DNA from 2 places in the Neobacillus sp. 19 genome. Region 2 is predicted to be linked to the other one. Evidence: riboswitches for the same ligand, from Rfam matches in the RefSeq annotation. Region 2 holds a riboswitch; the other holds the start of a gene.

Region 1 (7,857 bases), on a different contig from region 2:
ATTTCCAAGAAAGAGAAATCATCAAGCTCCATCCCTTTTTTTAATTGGTATTTAATTAATACATCGCTGTCAATACTAAAAGCATATTCTTCACCTTTACCATAATCCATAAACACATTAAACCGATCTTGATTTTTCTGCTGTGTGGTGATTTTTGTAATAATGGCCATTTTCTTCACCTCAAAACTACTTTACCATATTCCTCTTAAGTAAAATGCTTAAAAAATATATTTTCCTAAATTTAGTATCTTTCCTTTCGTATTAGGCAAAAATGGAAATGAGTTTTTTTCCACTTAGCTTGATGACGATTAACTAAAATTGGTGAAAGGAATGAGCAAAATGGCAGAAAAGAAAAAGAAGGATAAAGATCGAGGTAAATACCCTTTAACAAGCATGCAGGAAGTATCCTATCAACGGGAATTTAAAATGGCAGATCGTGCCGGCGGTTTTCATGACCGAAAAACGAAGCTTTAAATCAATATAAAATTTTTCCACTAATGAACCTCTTTCGTTCGGTAAAAGCTATTTTTAGGGGCGTTCCAGCTCCCTATTATTTTTTACGAATGAAAGGGGTTTTTCGAATGGGTCGTTCTCGTGGACATAAAAGTCGGGATAAAAATAAAGGGTCACTTCCACAGGTGCCGAAAAACATGAAATCAGATGGAATCGATGTGGAATATTCACAAGAATTAGCGGATAACGCAGATCTTGAAGCACAAGCACGTGCCAATGCTGCTAACCAGCGGGTAAGTAATAAGAACAAATAGGTACTTTTTTACGTAAAGAAAACTCGTCGATTGGCGAGCCCGTTAGGTCGAAGACAGTCGGCTAAAAAAGAAGCAGGTTTTGCCCTGCTTCTTTACAGTCTTGTTACCGTCTTTTTAGCTCATGTTTTTTATTTACTTTTTGAAACAATCGACTGAAAATCATCTGTATAACTGACTAAATCGCCCCACCCCATCAAATCTTCATCAGAAATCTTCCAAGTATGCTGCTCTAAGTCTTGACGAATAACGGCAAAATGGCGGGGATTTGTGGAGTAAATCTGGAAGCCTGCTTTTTTCGCTTGATCAATAAAAAAATAATCCTCGGCCCGATTTACCTTTTCAAAGCGAATATGATAAAACATCTCTTTTCTGAACAGTAAAGTCGCCCCGGCAACCGTGTCTGTAATGGAATTTCTAGTACCGTTGACATATATTAACGCTTTCTTATTTTTAAAATAAATATAGTAAGAGCTTTTACCGACAATCCAAACATTTTTATTTTTAAAGGCATCCATTGAACTGGTAATATATTCAGGACCATAATAATCATCGTCATCAAATTTCGCAATATAGTCAGAGTTTGCGTTCATTACTCCAAAATTTAAGCAGTCGCCTAAGGTTGCTTTTTCATGCAGCTGAAATACTTGTACGTTTGGATAATCCCTTGCCTTTTTAATCCAACGGTCAATATCCATCGAATCTTTATTCAAAATAATAATTAACTCTTTATCCTTCCAGGTCTGCTGTTGATAATTTTTAAAAACATTATCGATACTCTCTTCTCTTATCGTACACGTTATAATGGAAACCACTTTTTCACTCCTTCAATGGTTATGAATTGATCACTTGTTGTAAAAATTTTTTAAAATGAGGATAGTCTGTCAGATTATTTACGTCATTAAGGAGCTCATTCCGGTCATTTGTCCCAAAACCTGCAGCCCCCAAAATATTAATTGGAGAAATATCAACTTGAAGCATAAGGATAATCGTTTCCAGGATGAGGACGAATTTTTCCTGAAAAATTTGAAAGTGCTCAGATTTCAACTGCTGAAACAATTTATAATCTCTTAAGATCTTGTTCATGGTCAATAAATCTGTAAGCCCCGAAAGTTCTAGTCCAAGAATAAGAACATCGACTTCATGATGCTTTACCGTAAATAGACCAAAGTTGGCAATTGTCTCTTTCCATTTGTTTTTAGCCACCGGATGCTCCTGATGGTAAGTAGTCAACTCATTACTGACAACATATTGCGCTCCCATTTTGTATAAACGGTAGCCTAATTCCCAATCTTCGTAACCGTAATGGTGAAACTCCTCGTCAAATAAACCTGCATCCACAATCAATTCTTTCCGTATAGATACATTCCTTGTAAGAAACGCCATCCATGGAAGGGTAAAACCTTCCAAATCCGCACCGAAATTCCTTGTTATTTGCCGAAACCATGGATATTCCTTATATGCTATATCCCTGTATATTTTCCTTACTAAATCACCTCTGTCTAATAGTGGATAAGGTTCCTGAAGCACATCCTTACAACCCTGAAGTCTCTGAAATATCTCTTGGTTTTTTTCTGTTAGGTAGGTGATTCTGTTTACTTCTTTCTTAGAAAAGTCTGGGAATACACATGAATATAATATTTTGGAATGTAACCCCCCTGATAAAATGAGGTTATGTTTCGATTGGTGATACTTATAGTGTTTTTCAACAAAGTCAGGTTCTGTGAGTATTTCTGCATCGAGAAAAATTAGAATGCTCCCCCTGGCAGAACGAATACCTAAATTTCTTCCCTTTGCCCTTCCAAGATTTTTTTTACTGTGGATATATTTAAAATGGTATGGTGGGGAATAGTCTTTTAGTTTTTCTTCCGTTTGGTCTGTCGAGGCATCATTTATTAGGATTACTTCCATTTTTGCCGGATTAAACGTTTGTAGTTCAAGTGAATAGAGGGTAAATAAATTGAGTGGATATTTATTTTGCGATGGAATAATAATACTGACTTCAATGTCTTGATTGTTTTTATTTATTGAGGAACTCAAGCTGTTACTAATTTGATGACTTTGCTTCGTTTCTTTTGGTCTACTTTCCTTTTTTATACTTTCTGACCATTTAAAGCTATTTCCTAACATGATGCACCCCACTTATTTATTGTTTAATGAAATAACTAGTCCAATTGGTCGAGCTTTTACACAATATGTTATCCAAATGATTTTGACTAAACTTGAGCCCTTAGAAAACGAAAAAAGAGCTTATGGGCTCCTTTTTATGTGAATAGTTTTCATTTTTACAATGTTGTTAAAACGGTGGTTCGTTGGGACGGTGCATTGTTTTTACATACGTAAACCAAATCTTCGATAACAGCACTGGCAGTTGGAAACATTCCAGCACCTGGTCCTTGAAGTGTGATTTCACCAACAATGTCAGATTGTATACTGACAGCATTCTGAACCCCTTCCACATGGTAAAAAGGATGCTCTTTTCCAACAAGGACCGGCTTGATTGTAGCTTTAATATGCTTCCCAGACTTACTTATTTGGGCAATATGCTTATACCTTAAGCCTTGTTCTTCCGCTTTTGCAATTAATTCACTTGTAATATTGGTAATCCCTTCCCGTTCTACATCATGCCAGTTTGGTTCCTCTCCAAAGGCAATCCTGCTAAGAATCATTGCTTTATAAAAAGCGTCAAAGCCCTCAATATCATTTGTCGGGTCAGCTTCAGCAAACCCGTTTACCTGAGCTCCTTTTAGTGCTTCGGCAAATGACAGTCTCTCCTCGCGCATTTCGGTTAAAATGAAATTAGAAGTGCCATTTAGAATTCCTTGCACCTGCTTCACTCGGTTAATATTTAATAACTGTCTCAGCGTCTGAATAACTGGTATTCCCCCTGCAACTGTCGCTTCATACCCAACCGAAACATTATGTTCCTCTGCCAGGTTAAGCAATTCTTGTCCGTGATGTGCAAACATTTCTTTATTCGCGGTAATAATATGACATCCCTTCTCAATTGCTTTTTTCAAAAAAGAATTGGTAGGTTCTCTATCAACGATGGCCTCGACGACAACATCAAGCTGCGGCAGGTTTAGAATATCTGCAAAATCTGTCGTTACGAGCACCTCATCACTAATTTCCCTTTGTTTCTGCTTGTTTTTAATTAAGATCGCTGCCACTTCTACCTGTTTGCCTAAAACAGATGTCAGCTTTGCCGCATGAGATTGGATCGTCCGATAAACTCCTTCCCCAACCGTTCCAAAACCGAGAATTGCCACTTTTATTACAGACATGTTTTTCCGCCCCTTTACTTTATTTGCCTAAAACAGGAAAAGCCCCCTTCATAAGAAGAGGGCTGATTCCTCCTCTTATCTTTCAGGTTAAAAATAACCTGCAGGAATTAGCACCTTTTCAAGGAATACCTTGATGGTTGCCGGGCTTCATCGGGCCTAGTCCCTCCGCCGCTCTGGATAAGAGTAATATTTAAGTGTCAAAATTTTATTATTAGAATTCATTTTAGTTGAAACAATTTGAACTGTCAATGAATTCAAAATCATCTTTGAAAGATTTTTTTGAATCTAATGAATTCTTTTTTTATTCTACTGCTCATTGGTCCAATAACCTAGTCTATCACCATACTTAGAAATTAATAAAGTTGATCCATTCTCTAGCTGAGTCAGCATAATAGGTTCAACATCCTGACTAATGATTAGAGATGGTCCATACCAAGGATATTCTTTCTGATTATTATCCCTCCACCATAATCCAACCCCCCCTGAGGCTAATTTACTTACTACCTCAAACCGCCCAGAATCGGTTTCATTCCAAACAGGGGTACCAATTACTCCTTTTGCAAATGTTTCACTCTTGTACCATTTTCCCGTCCTTTGATCTTCCCAATAATGTGACAAATAATTTTTTCCAGACCGCACAATTAACTCTTTATTTCCAAAACTACTAGTAATAGGTAAAGAAGGCGTATACCCATCCTGATTACTTTCATACCATGGATATTTTTCTTTACGATATCGCTTACTATAATATTCTGTTCCAAGATGCTTAATAAATTTTCTAGCCAAATCTCTTTTATCACGCTCAACCGGATGACACAACCAACTATTATTAATCTCATTAAGGCAGTAGACTATTTCATCTAAAGTAAGGTATGGACGATAGCGAATCACCTTTTCGTCCATATTGTTTGGATAGCTTTTAATACGGAATCCCAACTCCCTTGCCATGTTGACAAAAAATATCTCGTCTGTGCCGAAAGAGATTGTTTTAAGCAAAGCTCTTTTTAGTTTATCCTTTCTTTCTGGATGAAGTAAGGATTTTACAAGCGATTTGTTGATAACTTGGCCAACATTGAAAATTCCATAGAATGGGTTTACATTAAATAACCTCTCCCATCTATATAGGTCCTTCTTTAGTTCGTCCCCAATATACCAATCTTCTTCAGGAATCCGCAGTTTTACCGCCATATAGTCGGTATCTCTCATTTGTTTCTCAATGAATTCTTCATATCCTTTTCTGAAAAACAAGGCATCAGAATCAATATTGATTAGATAGTCATACTCCATCCCCATCTCCTCGAGCCATTCCATAGTCTCAAGAAAATAAATGGTCGTGAATCCCCGCTCCAACTTTCGGCTGGAGGGACATACAGGAACCCCTAAATTATCACAAAGGGCTGGGTCATCCCCGCCATTGTACAAGACCATCGTGCTATTGGGACAAAAGTGTCTTACATTATCGATTAATTCCTTCACAAGGTCCCGCTGTTCATGAACGAGGATCATAAAACAGATTTTACTTTGAGAGGAATTCGAAATCTTATTTAACTTTTCAGAGTAGAGGGATTTTTTCGTCACAAAAAAGTCCTTACGTTCCGTGATTATTTTTAACATGTCATACTTGTTGCCGCTTGCAGATAAATACCGATTTAGCAGCTTCTGATTATTTAGGTTTGAATCCGTGTAAGCAGTTGGGTGCCATAAATGAAACACTTTAGCTTCAATATTAACGAATTTTCCGCAAATAGTATTGACGGCATGTGAAAAGGCATCATCTTCTCCACCCCAGCCAATAAAACGCTCATCAAAACCACCGACCGCTTCGAAATTCGCTCGCGGAATGACATTTAGTTTTCCAGCGAATCCTTTATAGATCCAATTAGCTTTATTGCATTCTTCTACTCCTACTCTTAGCGGCCAGCTTGGTTGTTTGCTAATCAGATATTTTGTTGCCTCTTTGGGAACATCATATATTTCTGTAAAAGGAACGACCCATGCCGCTTCTTTAAGTAGTTCAATAGATTTTAAAATAATTTTAGGATCATAAACAATATCCGCATCTGCAATTACAAGAATATCTTTCGTAGCCTTTTTCACTGCTTGATTTACAGCTTTCGATTTATTAATTTCATTGTCGCTATAAACCCCTAGACATAATTCGGCATCTGGCATTACTGCAGCATAGTATCGTTTTATCCATTCAAAGGCCTCTTCCCTTGGACCATGATCTGTTTGGAAAGGAATGATGATAGAAACATTTTCAAACATACACTATCTCCCTTTTTGTTTATCTGTTGTTCTTGGCCAAATATCTCCACACAAAAAGATAATTTGGCCATTGGGCAAATTCTAATAAAGAAGTAACTTACTAAACTGTTGGTCCAGACCAAGGATGGTCAGGTTTTTTGTTGTCTCTTAGCCAAAATCCCACTTCACCAGTTTTTAATTTACAGACTACCACAAATTGCCCTGAATTATTTTCAAAAAATAACGGGTTTCCCGTTACTCCTTTAGCAAACGTCTTACTTTTATACCACTTCCCATTAGGTTCTTGCCAATAATGGGTCAAAGAAGAACCTGACCGCACAATAAGCTCTAAGTTACCAAATTTACTTTTGATTGGAATAGATATGGAGTAATTTTTGGAATTATCCTCATACCATGGATATTTCTTACTTTTATATTTTTTTGTATTTTGTTCATTTTCAATATGCAGAGATTCAATTAATTCATTTTTATAACTGTTTATATTATCAATATTATTAGTTTTAATCTTATCTAGGGAACTTTTCCGTTCATTAATGAGCTTGGTCATTTTTTTCTTATTTCCACTTGCTTGTTTATAGCGGCCAAGAAGATCAGCATTCGCTTTACCATGTGGATTCGTTTGATAGTTTGAACTAGGGTGCCATAGATGGAATATTTTCCCCTTAACGTTTACAATCTCCCCACAAAGCGTACGGACAGCGTGGGAAAATGCATCATCCTCACCTCCCCAGCCAATGAACCGTTCATCAAAACCGCCAACTGCTTCGAAGTTTTCTCGAGGAATGATAAAGAGTTTACCCGCAAATCCTTCATAAACCCATTTTGATTTGCTACATTCTTCATATTTAATATCAATAGGCCATGTTGGTTTTGTTTTAAGTAATCTTTTAGTACCTTGCCATTCAATATTATATACTTCCGTAAAAGGGACTACCCATGCTGCTTTATCAAGTAATCTTATCGCTTCCACAATAATATTGGGGTTATAAACGACATCCGCATCAGCTATTACAAAAATATCTTTTGTTGCTTGTTTAGCTGCTAAGTTTACAGCCTTAGATTTATTAATATCCTCTTCATTGATTAGTCCCAAACATAATTCAGCTTCGGGCATAACACGAGCATAATACCTTTTAATCCATTCAAAAGCCTTCGCCCTTGGACCATGGTCTGTTTGGAAAGGTACAATTATTGAAACGTTTTCTAACACTGTAACTCTCTCCTTATTTATAAAAGTTTTATACATTCTAATTTTTACTTATTGTATGTGAATTGATTTGTGGGGGAACGGCTTGTATCATGGTTCCAAATAATGATTAGGTATTGCAGAAGAATTGACTATTTATGGTAAATCAACATAGTTTTTTGTCCCTTTCAAATCATTGCACGTTCGCATTTCATAAAGTAGAAGAACCTGTTGTTTAGGTGAAGTTGAATTTATTTTCATCTAGATAGCTAGTGCTAATCTCATTTGGGAGAGATGAAAGTGAAACTTGCTATTATGTGCGGGATGCCACTAAGCGGAAAATCAACATACAGTA
Region 2 (7,857 bases):
CGCGGCGAGGCGCCTAAACTGCGGATTGCTAATGGCCTGTGTACAATTTTTACAAAAACAATTTGGGTGGGGCAGGCCGGCATCTTGAGCCGTTCCTAATACACTTAAAATGACCTCACTCATATTGCAACACTTCCTTTGTCATCCTTATTATTGGTTTCATGACTATAGTTCTTTTTTGTAATCGTCCAGCCGGTAAAACCGAATAATATATTCATGAGCGGGACAAGGAAGGCAAAGAAAGCAAATGGAATAAATTCACCAGGGCTGACACCGAGGATTCCTGCAGCAAATACGGCAGGTACGCCCCACGGGACGAGGTTAATTCCAACGGTACCAGCTGCTTCCACACATCGAGAAAGGTTTTTCGTATCAATACCCATCTCCTTATAGTTTTTCACAAACGTTCTTGCAGGTAAAATTATCGCTAAAAATTGCGCCCCGCTGGCAAATGCTACAACAAAGGTAGAAAGGATAGTGGAGCTGATTAAGGTTCCAGCCGAATGAACTTTGGACATCATCTTTTTCGTTAACACTTCGAAGGAGCCAGTCTCCTCTAGAATGCCCCCAAGAGCAGTTGCAAGGATTAACAATCCAATCGTCCCGAGCATGGACATAAGTCCGCCGCGATTTAACAGGGAATCTAACGCTTTAACGCCAGACTCTACGTGGAATCCGTTTGTCATGACTTGAATAATGGAAGTTACGGCTGCTCCCTGGACAAAAATGGCTAGTAAGCCGCCTAAAATACTGACTCCCATTAAGGCAGGGATGGCCGGTGTGCGTTTAATCATTAAAATAATCGTTAATACAGGCATCAATAATAATAACTGATGGATGACGAAAACATCGTCTAAACCTGTTTTCATCGTATCGATCACATTCGTATCGGCGCCGCCATTCGTTGCAGTGGTCTGGCTGACGAACCAATATAAAATAATTGAAATAACAAATGCCGGGATCGTATCCCAAAGCATGTGCTTCACATGGCTGAATAAATCGGTTTCGGCCATCGCTGGTGCAATGTTGGTAGTGTCAGATAGTGGTGACAATTTATCCCCAAAATAGGCTCCAGAAATCACCGCTCCTGCAACAAGCCCCGGAGAAAAGCCAAGTCCTTCACCGATCGCCATAAAAGCAAGTCCAATGGTCGCAATCGAAGTAAACGAGCTTCCTAATGTGATAGAGATAATGCCGGTTACGAGTGCCACAATCGGCACAAACAGGGATGGTTCAATAATAGAAAGTCCATAGTAAATCATGGTCGGGATCACCCCGCTCGCAATCCATGTTCCGACAATGATTCCGATAATCAGTAAGATAAAAACGGCGGGTAAGGCACGCGCCACGCCCTTCACCATCATCTCTTGGACTTCATCCCAGCTCCAGCCGGCAGCAATGGAAACAACTGCGGCGGCAATAACACCGATCATTAACGGAATATGCATTCCCGCTTTCCAAATAAAAATCGATAAGGCAGCAGCGCCAATCAATGCAATGATAGGGATAAGCGACATCCCAATTGAAAGTTCCTTTTTCATTTACACCTTCTCCTTTAATTATATTTTTGAAATAAAAAAAGCCCCCATCCCAAAAAAGGGACGGAGACTCTCCGCGGTACCACCCTAGTTAGCAGATTCATATTCTGCTCGCTTGATTAGATAACGGCCGAAACCGGAAATCAGCTCCCTATCTGTAATTCACCATACCCTTTGCCTGTTTTGCAGCCACCAACAGGTTTCTGATTTCAAAATGGTATCAGCTACTTTAATAGTTCAACGCTTTTATGCTTTTATGCAGTTAAGTGATTATAGGAATATATTATTCGAAACGGGGATTATAAGTCAATCTATTTTTATTAGAGGTTCGTTATAACAACTATTCTAAATATTTCACAAACAAACCTTGACATTGGCAAATTATAGCTGTAGAGTAAGAATAGTTTTTAAACTTAATAGTTAATTTCTTATCCAGAGAGGTGGAGGGACTGGCCCTTTGATACCTCAGCAGCAGACATTTGTACTGTGCTAATTCCAGAAGCGTACGGCTTGAAGATAAGAAGAGCAATTAGCCCTGTGATGCCAAAACCTCTTCTTATTAGTAGAAGAGGTTTTTTATCGTTGATCATTAAGCGGCAATTAGGATCAGTTGTATTTTTTACTGCAACAATTAATCCAACTAAGTGTATGGGATTACTAAATGATTAAGGAGGAGTTACAACGATGTATTGTATGGATTTATCAGGAAAAGTAGCCATTGTAACCGGAGGGGCGCAGGGAATTGGCAAAGCGATTGTGGAGGGACTTTTAGAATGCGAGGCGAAAGTAGCTGTCATTGACAGGGAAGTTAGTTCTGAACACTCGAATGATCGGATATTGTATCTTCAGACAGATGTTTCAAAAAGCGAACAAGTCGATGAAATGGTTCTTAAGGTGATTGAGTACTTTGGCCGATTAGATATTTTGGTTAACAATGCCGGAATTTCCTCAATGGATTACGCCGTTGACATTAAAGAAACTGATTGGGATCGCGTAATGGACGTGAATGCCAAAGGGGTCTACCTATGCAGTCAAGCAGTGGCACGTTTTTTAAAAAAACAAGGACAAGGCGGGAAAATCATTAATATTTCTTCTCAAGCAGGGAAAAATGGCTATCGCCTGATGGGAAGTTATGTTGCCTCCAAACATGCTGTTCTAGGGTTTACTAAAGTAATGGCAATCGAATTAGCGAAAGATCAAATCAATGTCAATGCTGTTTGTCCCGGGATTGTTGAGACGGATATGAAAAGAAATGAAAGAGTCATTGGCGGTGAATTAAGAGGAGTAGATGCAGATGCCATTAAAGAGGAGGATTTTTCCCAGGTTCCACTGGGCAGAACCGCAACCCCGCAAGATATTGCCAATGTGGTCGTCTTTTTAGCATCCAAATACTCAGATTATATGACAGGTCAAGGCATCAACGTAACGGGCGGCATGACGATGAACTGATACATATTTTTAAGAGAGTGCAGCGATTATCGATTCGCTGATAAAACGTCTAAATTCGCCGATAAAATTAAATATTCGCCGATAAATCACATAAATTCGCTGATATAACTACTAAAAGGGGTGGAGGAATACATGTCTACTAAAAAAGAGAAGCAAGGAAGTCTCCTTGCCCTATTACCATTGTTGATTTTTGTACTGCTTTTTATTGGCACAGGAATCATCACAAAGGATTTTTCCAAAATGCCATTGAGTGTGGCGATTATTATTGCGGGAGCCATCGCTCTAATGATGAACAGAAAGGAAAGTCTGACTAAAAAGATTGATATTTTTTGTAAAGGTGCCGGGCACCCCAATATTATACTAATGTGTATCATCTTTATTTTAGCAGGTGCATTCGCTGGAGTGGCAAAAGGAATGGGAGCAGTTGAATCCACGGTTAATCTTGGATTGTCACTATTACCAGAGAATTTGTTAATGGTCGGGCTTTTCATTATTGGCTGTTTCATTTCAACCTCCATGGGAACATCAATGGGAACCGTTGTTGCATTGGCGCCCATTGGGATTGGGATTGCTGAACAAACGGGCATTCCGATGGCATTAGCCATGGCGACTGTGATTGGCGGTGCGATGTTTGGCGATAACCTCTCGATGATTTCGGATACGACCATCGCAGCTGTAAGAACGCAGAATACGAATATGAAAGATAAATTTAAAACTAACTTTTTCATTGTGTTGCCAGGGGCGATTCTAACCGCAATTATTCTTGGCGTCATCACTGCAGGCAATCAGGCAAGCGTTGGCGGCGATCACCCATATGAAATGATTAAAGTTCTTCCATATCTCGCTGTTTTAGTGACAGCACTATTGGGAGTAAATGTTTTAATCGTGTTAATAGGTGGAACGATATTTGCCGGAATTATTGGAATCGCATACGGGTCATACAGCTTTACTGAATTTTTACAGGCCGTGGCACAAGGTGTGATTAGTATGGAAGACTTAGCGATCGTTGCTTTAATGATCGGCGGGGTTGTTGAAATCATTAAACATAATGGGGGAATTGATTACCTCCTGCATTTTATTTCAAGCAGGATTAAATCGAAAAAAGGAGCAGAGTTTGGAATCGCCGGATTGGTAAGTGCAGCTGACATTGCAACTGCGAATAATACGATTTCCATTGTCATGGCAGGACCATTAGCGAAAGAAATTGCAGATGAATATGAGATTGATCCGCGAAAATCGGCAAGTTTGCTCGATATTTTTTCTAGCTGCTGGCAAGGGATTGTTCCTTATGGCGGTCAATTCCTTGTTGCTGCGGGATTAGCTTCGATTTCACCTGTCAGCATTATGCCTTATTCCTTTTATCCAGTCTTGCTAGGGATTTGTGGCGTGATTGCCATCCTTATCGGTTATCCAAAATATCGCAAGCCAATGAATGCAGCTGGGACAAATAACGTGTCTTCCTTAGAAAAAAAGACTTCTTGAGTATATTTTTCAAGATGGGGTTGAAACCAAATTTAATAATGTAAAAGTATAGGAGTGTTATCTTATGGTAAAGCAATTGAACGTGGAAAGTTTTAATTTAGATCATACAAAAGTAAAAGCACCGTTTGTACGCTTAGCAGGGGTTAAAAATGGACAAAACGGGGATGTCATTCACAAATACGACCTTCGTTTTAAGCAGCCAAACAAAGAGCATATGGAAATGCCGGCAGTTCATTCGCTTGAACACTTAATGGCTGAAAATATTCGTAATTATTCTGCTCATGTGGTAGATGTAAGTCCAATGGGCTGCCAAACAGGTTTTTACTTAACGGTCATTAATCATGATAACTATGATGAAATTTTGGATGTGCTAGAAAAAACATTAAATGATGTACTGGCAGCTGAAGAAGTTCCTGCTTGCAATGAAGTGCAATGCGGGTGGGCGGCAAGCCATAGCCTTGAAGGGGCAAAAGAGCTGGCAAGAGAAATGCTTGCGAAGCGGAATGACTGGAACGAGGTTTTTGGAGAAGAATAAAGGAAAGGAAAATGGAAGGCGTCAAGCCTTCTATTTTTTCTAGGCGCAACACCTATTGTATTCAGGATTTATATGTCCTTTAAAAAACTGAAAAATGTGAAAGTTAATTGACTTACTATTGTAAACGTTTTATAATCTGGTTATATATTGGGTTTCATGCGACTGGTTCATACTGGGCATGGAAAGCAAAGCTTAGGAATTCTCGGAGAATTTCTTGGTTTTGTTTTCCGTGCCCTTTTGCTTTTCATAAAGCTTCTAATCCTTAAAAAAATAAACTTCTCATTTTTAGGGGGTGATAAAACTTATATTGCACAGGTTTTAGGTTGGTATTAGTGGTAAAGAACTATATTCATTAAAGAAAGTAGGGGGAGTTTTTGAAAAAAGGTTTTTTGTTAAATCTAACTATCATTTTTGCTGTATTATTTAGTGGCATAAGTGGATTTATAGCACCAGTTCAAGCTGCTTCAGAAACAGTGAAATATCAAATTTATCCCAATCCTCACGAAATTCACTATCAAGGTGGACAATTTGATATAAGTAATACGATTAATATTGTATTTGAATCAAATATTGATTCTTATACAAAAAAAAGAGTAGAAGAAATAGTTGCGAGTAAAAATATAAAATTTACAGTATCGAATGAAATCGTTGCAGATAAAACGAATTTTTTAGTTGGTGTCTATCAGTCAAAAGAATATGTAGATCAGTATTTCGAAACACACCAATTAAATGATGCAGCAATTTTTGAAAAGCTAGATGCGAATATTGTTTCTGTCGATAATAATGTTATTGCTGTACTGGGAAAAGATGTCGATTCTGCTTTTTATGGTGTAACAACTGTAAAACATATTTTCAAACAGATGAAAGATCGTACCATTCAAGCATTAACCATTAAAGATTATGCGGATGTTAAAGGCAGAGGGTTCATTGAAGGGTATTATGGAGAACCATGGTCAAATGAAGATCGCGCCGAATTAATGACCTTTGGCGGAGAATTCAAAATGAATTCTTATATCTATGCTCCTAAAGATGATCCAAAACATAATGGCAAATGGAGAGAATTATATACAACAGAAGAACTTGAGAAAATTAGCAAACTGGCTGAAGCGGGTAATGCTAGTAAAACTAGATTCGTATATACACTTCATCCATTTATGAATAATGCTATTCGTTTTAATACCGAAGAAAATTATCAAGCAGACTTAAATGTGATTAAAGCGAAGTTTACCCAATTACTTGATGCAGGAGTTCGGAAATTTGGTATTCTGGCTGATGATGCAGGAGTTCCTCCACAAGGGGCACAAACCTATGTGAGATTGATGAACGACTTGACCAATTGGTTAGTTGAGCAACAAACAAAGTATCCTGGTTTGGTAACAGATATGATTTTCTGTCCAAATGATTATATGGGAAATGGCAGTAGTGCACAAATCCAATCGTTAAAACAATTACCGAAGTCTGTTAGTATTATTCAAACAGGTGGTAAGGTTTGGGGAGAGGTTTCAAATAACTTTACTCAGACATTTACGAATAATGCTGGAAGAGGACCCTACTTATGGATTAACTGGCCTTGTACGGATAACTCTAAAAAACACTTAATCATGGGTGGAAATGAAACATTCCTGCAGCCTAATGTTAATCCTGCAAATATAGAAGGTATTGTGTTAAATCCAATGCAACAATCAGAAGCAAGTAAATCAGCTATTTTTGCTAATGCCGATTATGCTTGGAATATTTGGGATAATGTTGATCAAGCAAAGAAAAACTGGAATGACTCATTTGCTTACATGGATCACCTAAACATTAATGAAACTCCTGCTTCCAATGCTCTAAGAGAGTTGTCCAAGCATATGATCAATCAAAATATGGATACCCGTGTAGCTAAATTAGAAGAATCAGTGGAATTGGCTCCAAAGTTAAATGAGTTTAAAGCCGCCTTAGGTAAAGGAAAAATTACGGATAAAGCACAAGCGTTAATTGCAGAATTCGAAGTTATTCGTGAAGCTGCGGAAACTTATAAAGCTAACCCTGGTAATGAAAGAACAAGAGATCAGATTATTTATTGGTTAGATAGTGCTGTGGATACGGCGAATGCAGCTATTTTCTTGTTAAATGCTGAAATTGCTCATGAACAAGGCAATGCGTCTGCTGTATGGGAAAACTACAGTCAAGGTCAAGCTTCTTTCGATGCTTCAAAGAATCATCCTTTCCGATATATTGACCATTATGAATATGCTGAAGTAGGCGTACAGCATATCGTTCCATTTATCAAAACAATACTAAATGATGTATCGATTAAGGTTCAATCGATTGTAAATCCTGATAGCAATTCAGCTAGAATTATTACTAATCGGACAGATACTCCTACTGGTAGCTTGGAGAATCTGTTAGATAACAAATTGGGTACCGAAGTGATCTTTAAAAATCCTAACTCCATTTCAATAGGTACGTATATTGGAGTAATTTACGAAAAACCTCTTACTCTTAATACAGTGCGCTTTGAATTAGGACAAGCTGGCAATGCCAATGATACCTTTACAGAAAGTAAGGCTCAATACACTGTTGATGGAGAAAATTGGATTGATATCGAAGATGCTCTATATGGTCATGTCAGCAAAGTAGTGTTAGAGAATTTAAATCTAAAAGCAAGAGGTATTCGTTTAATCGCAACGAAGGATCGTACAAATACATGGTTGGGTATTAAAGATATCGTTGTTAACGAGACCGCAGTAGAAAATGAAACACCACAATATCAGTTGATGGTTCCTGCACACTTTAAAGTGTATCAAGGAAGCGCAGAAAATTTATTTGATGGGAATGACAATACTCATATCTGGTATAACCCTTCAGGAA

Evidence for each region. Region 2 has a riboswitch for S-adenosylmethionine ahead of ACO1D1_RS10855 (SDR family NAD(P)-dependent oxidoreductase). Riboswitches for the same ligand answer to the same signal wherever they lie in the genome.
Region 1: it holds a riboswitch for S-adenosylmethionine, as region 2 does, so the genes downstream of both, ACO1D1_RS14200 (homoserine dehydrogenase) here and ACO1D1_RS10855 (SDR family NAD(P)-dependent oxidoreductase) in region 2, are expected to answer to the same signal.

Annotation. Positions count from the first base shown of each region.
Region 1 covers NZ_JBMPZU010000045.1:23,180-31,036, forward strand. Annotated here, with positions in the region: gene recX (recombination regulator RecX) at 1-170, opposite strand, end outside; gene ACO1D1_RS14180 (YfhE family protein) at 340-474, shown strand; gene ACO1D1_RS14185 (YfhD family protein) at 582-767, shown strand; gene ACO1D1_RS14190 (glycosyltransferase) at 896-1,579, opposite strand; gene ACO1D1_RS14195 (glycosyltransferase family 2 protein) at 1,599-2,894, opposite strand; gene ACO1D1_RS14200 (homoserine dehydrogenase) at 3,050-4,048, opposite strand; SAM riboswitch class I at 4,121-4,232, opposite strand; gene ACO1D1_RS14205 (galactosyltransferase-related protein) at 4,355-6,316, opposite strand; gene ACO1D1_RS14210 (galactosyltransferase-related protein) at 6,417-7,526, opposite strand; gene ACO1D1_RS14215 (AAA family ATPase) at 7,818-7,857, shown strand, end outside.
Region 2 covers NZ_JBMPZU010000033.1:31,838-39,694, forward strand. Annotated here, with positions in the region: gene ACO1D1_RS10845 (MBL fold metallo-hydrolase) at 1-123, opposite strand, end outside; gene nhaC (Na+/H+ antiporter NhaC) at 120-1,541, opposite strand; T-box leader at 1,595-1,788, opposite strand; SAM riboswitch class I at 1,964-2,061, shown strand; gene ACO1D1_RS10855 (SDR family NAD(P)-dependent oxidoreductase) at 2,223-2,987, shown strand; gene ACO1D1_RS10860 (Na+/H+ antiporter NhaC family protein) at 3,120-4,469, shown strand; gene ACO1D1_RS10865 (S-ribosylhomocysteine lyase) at 4,534-5,004, shown strand; gene ACO1D1_RS10870 (beta-N-acetylglucosaminidase domain-containing protein) at 5,379-7,857, shown strand, end outside.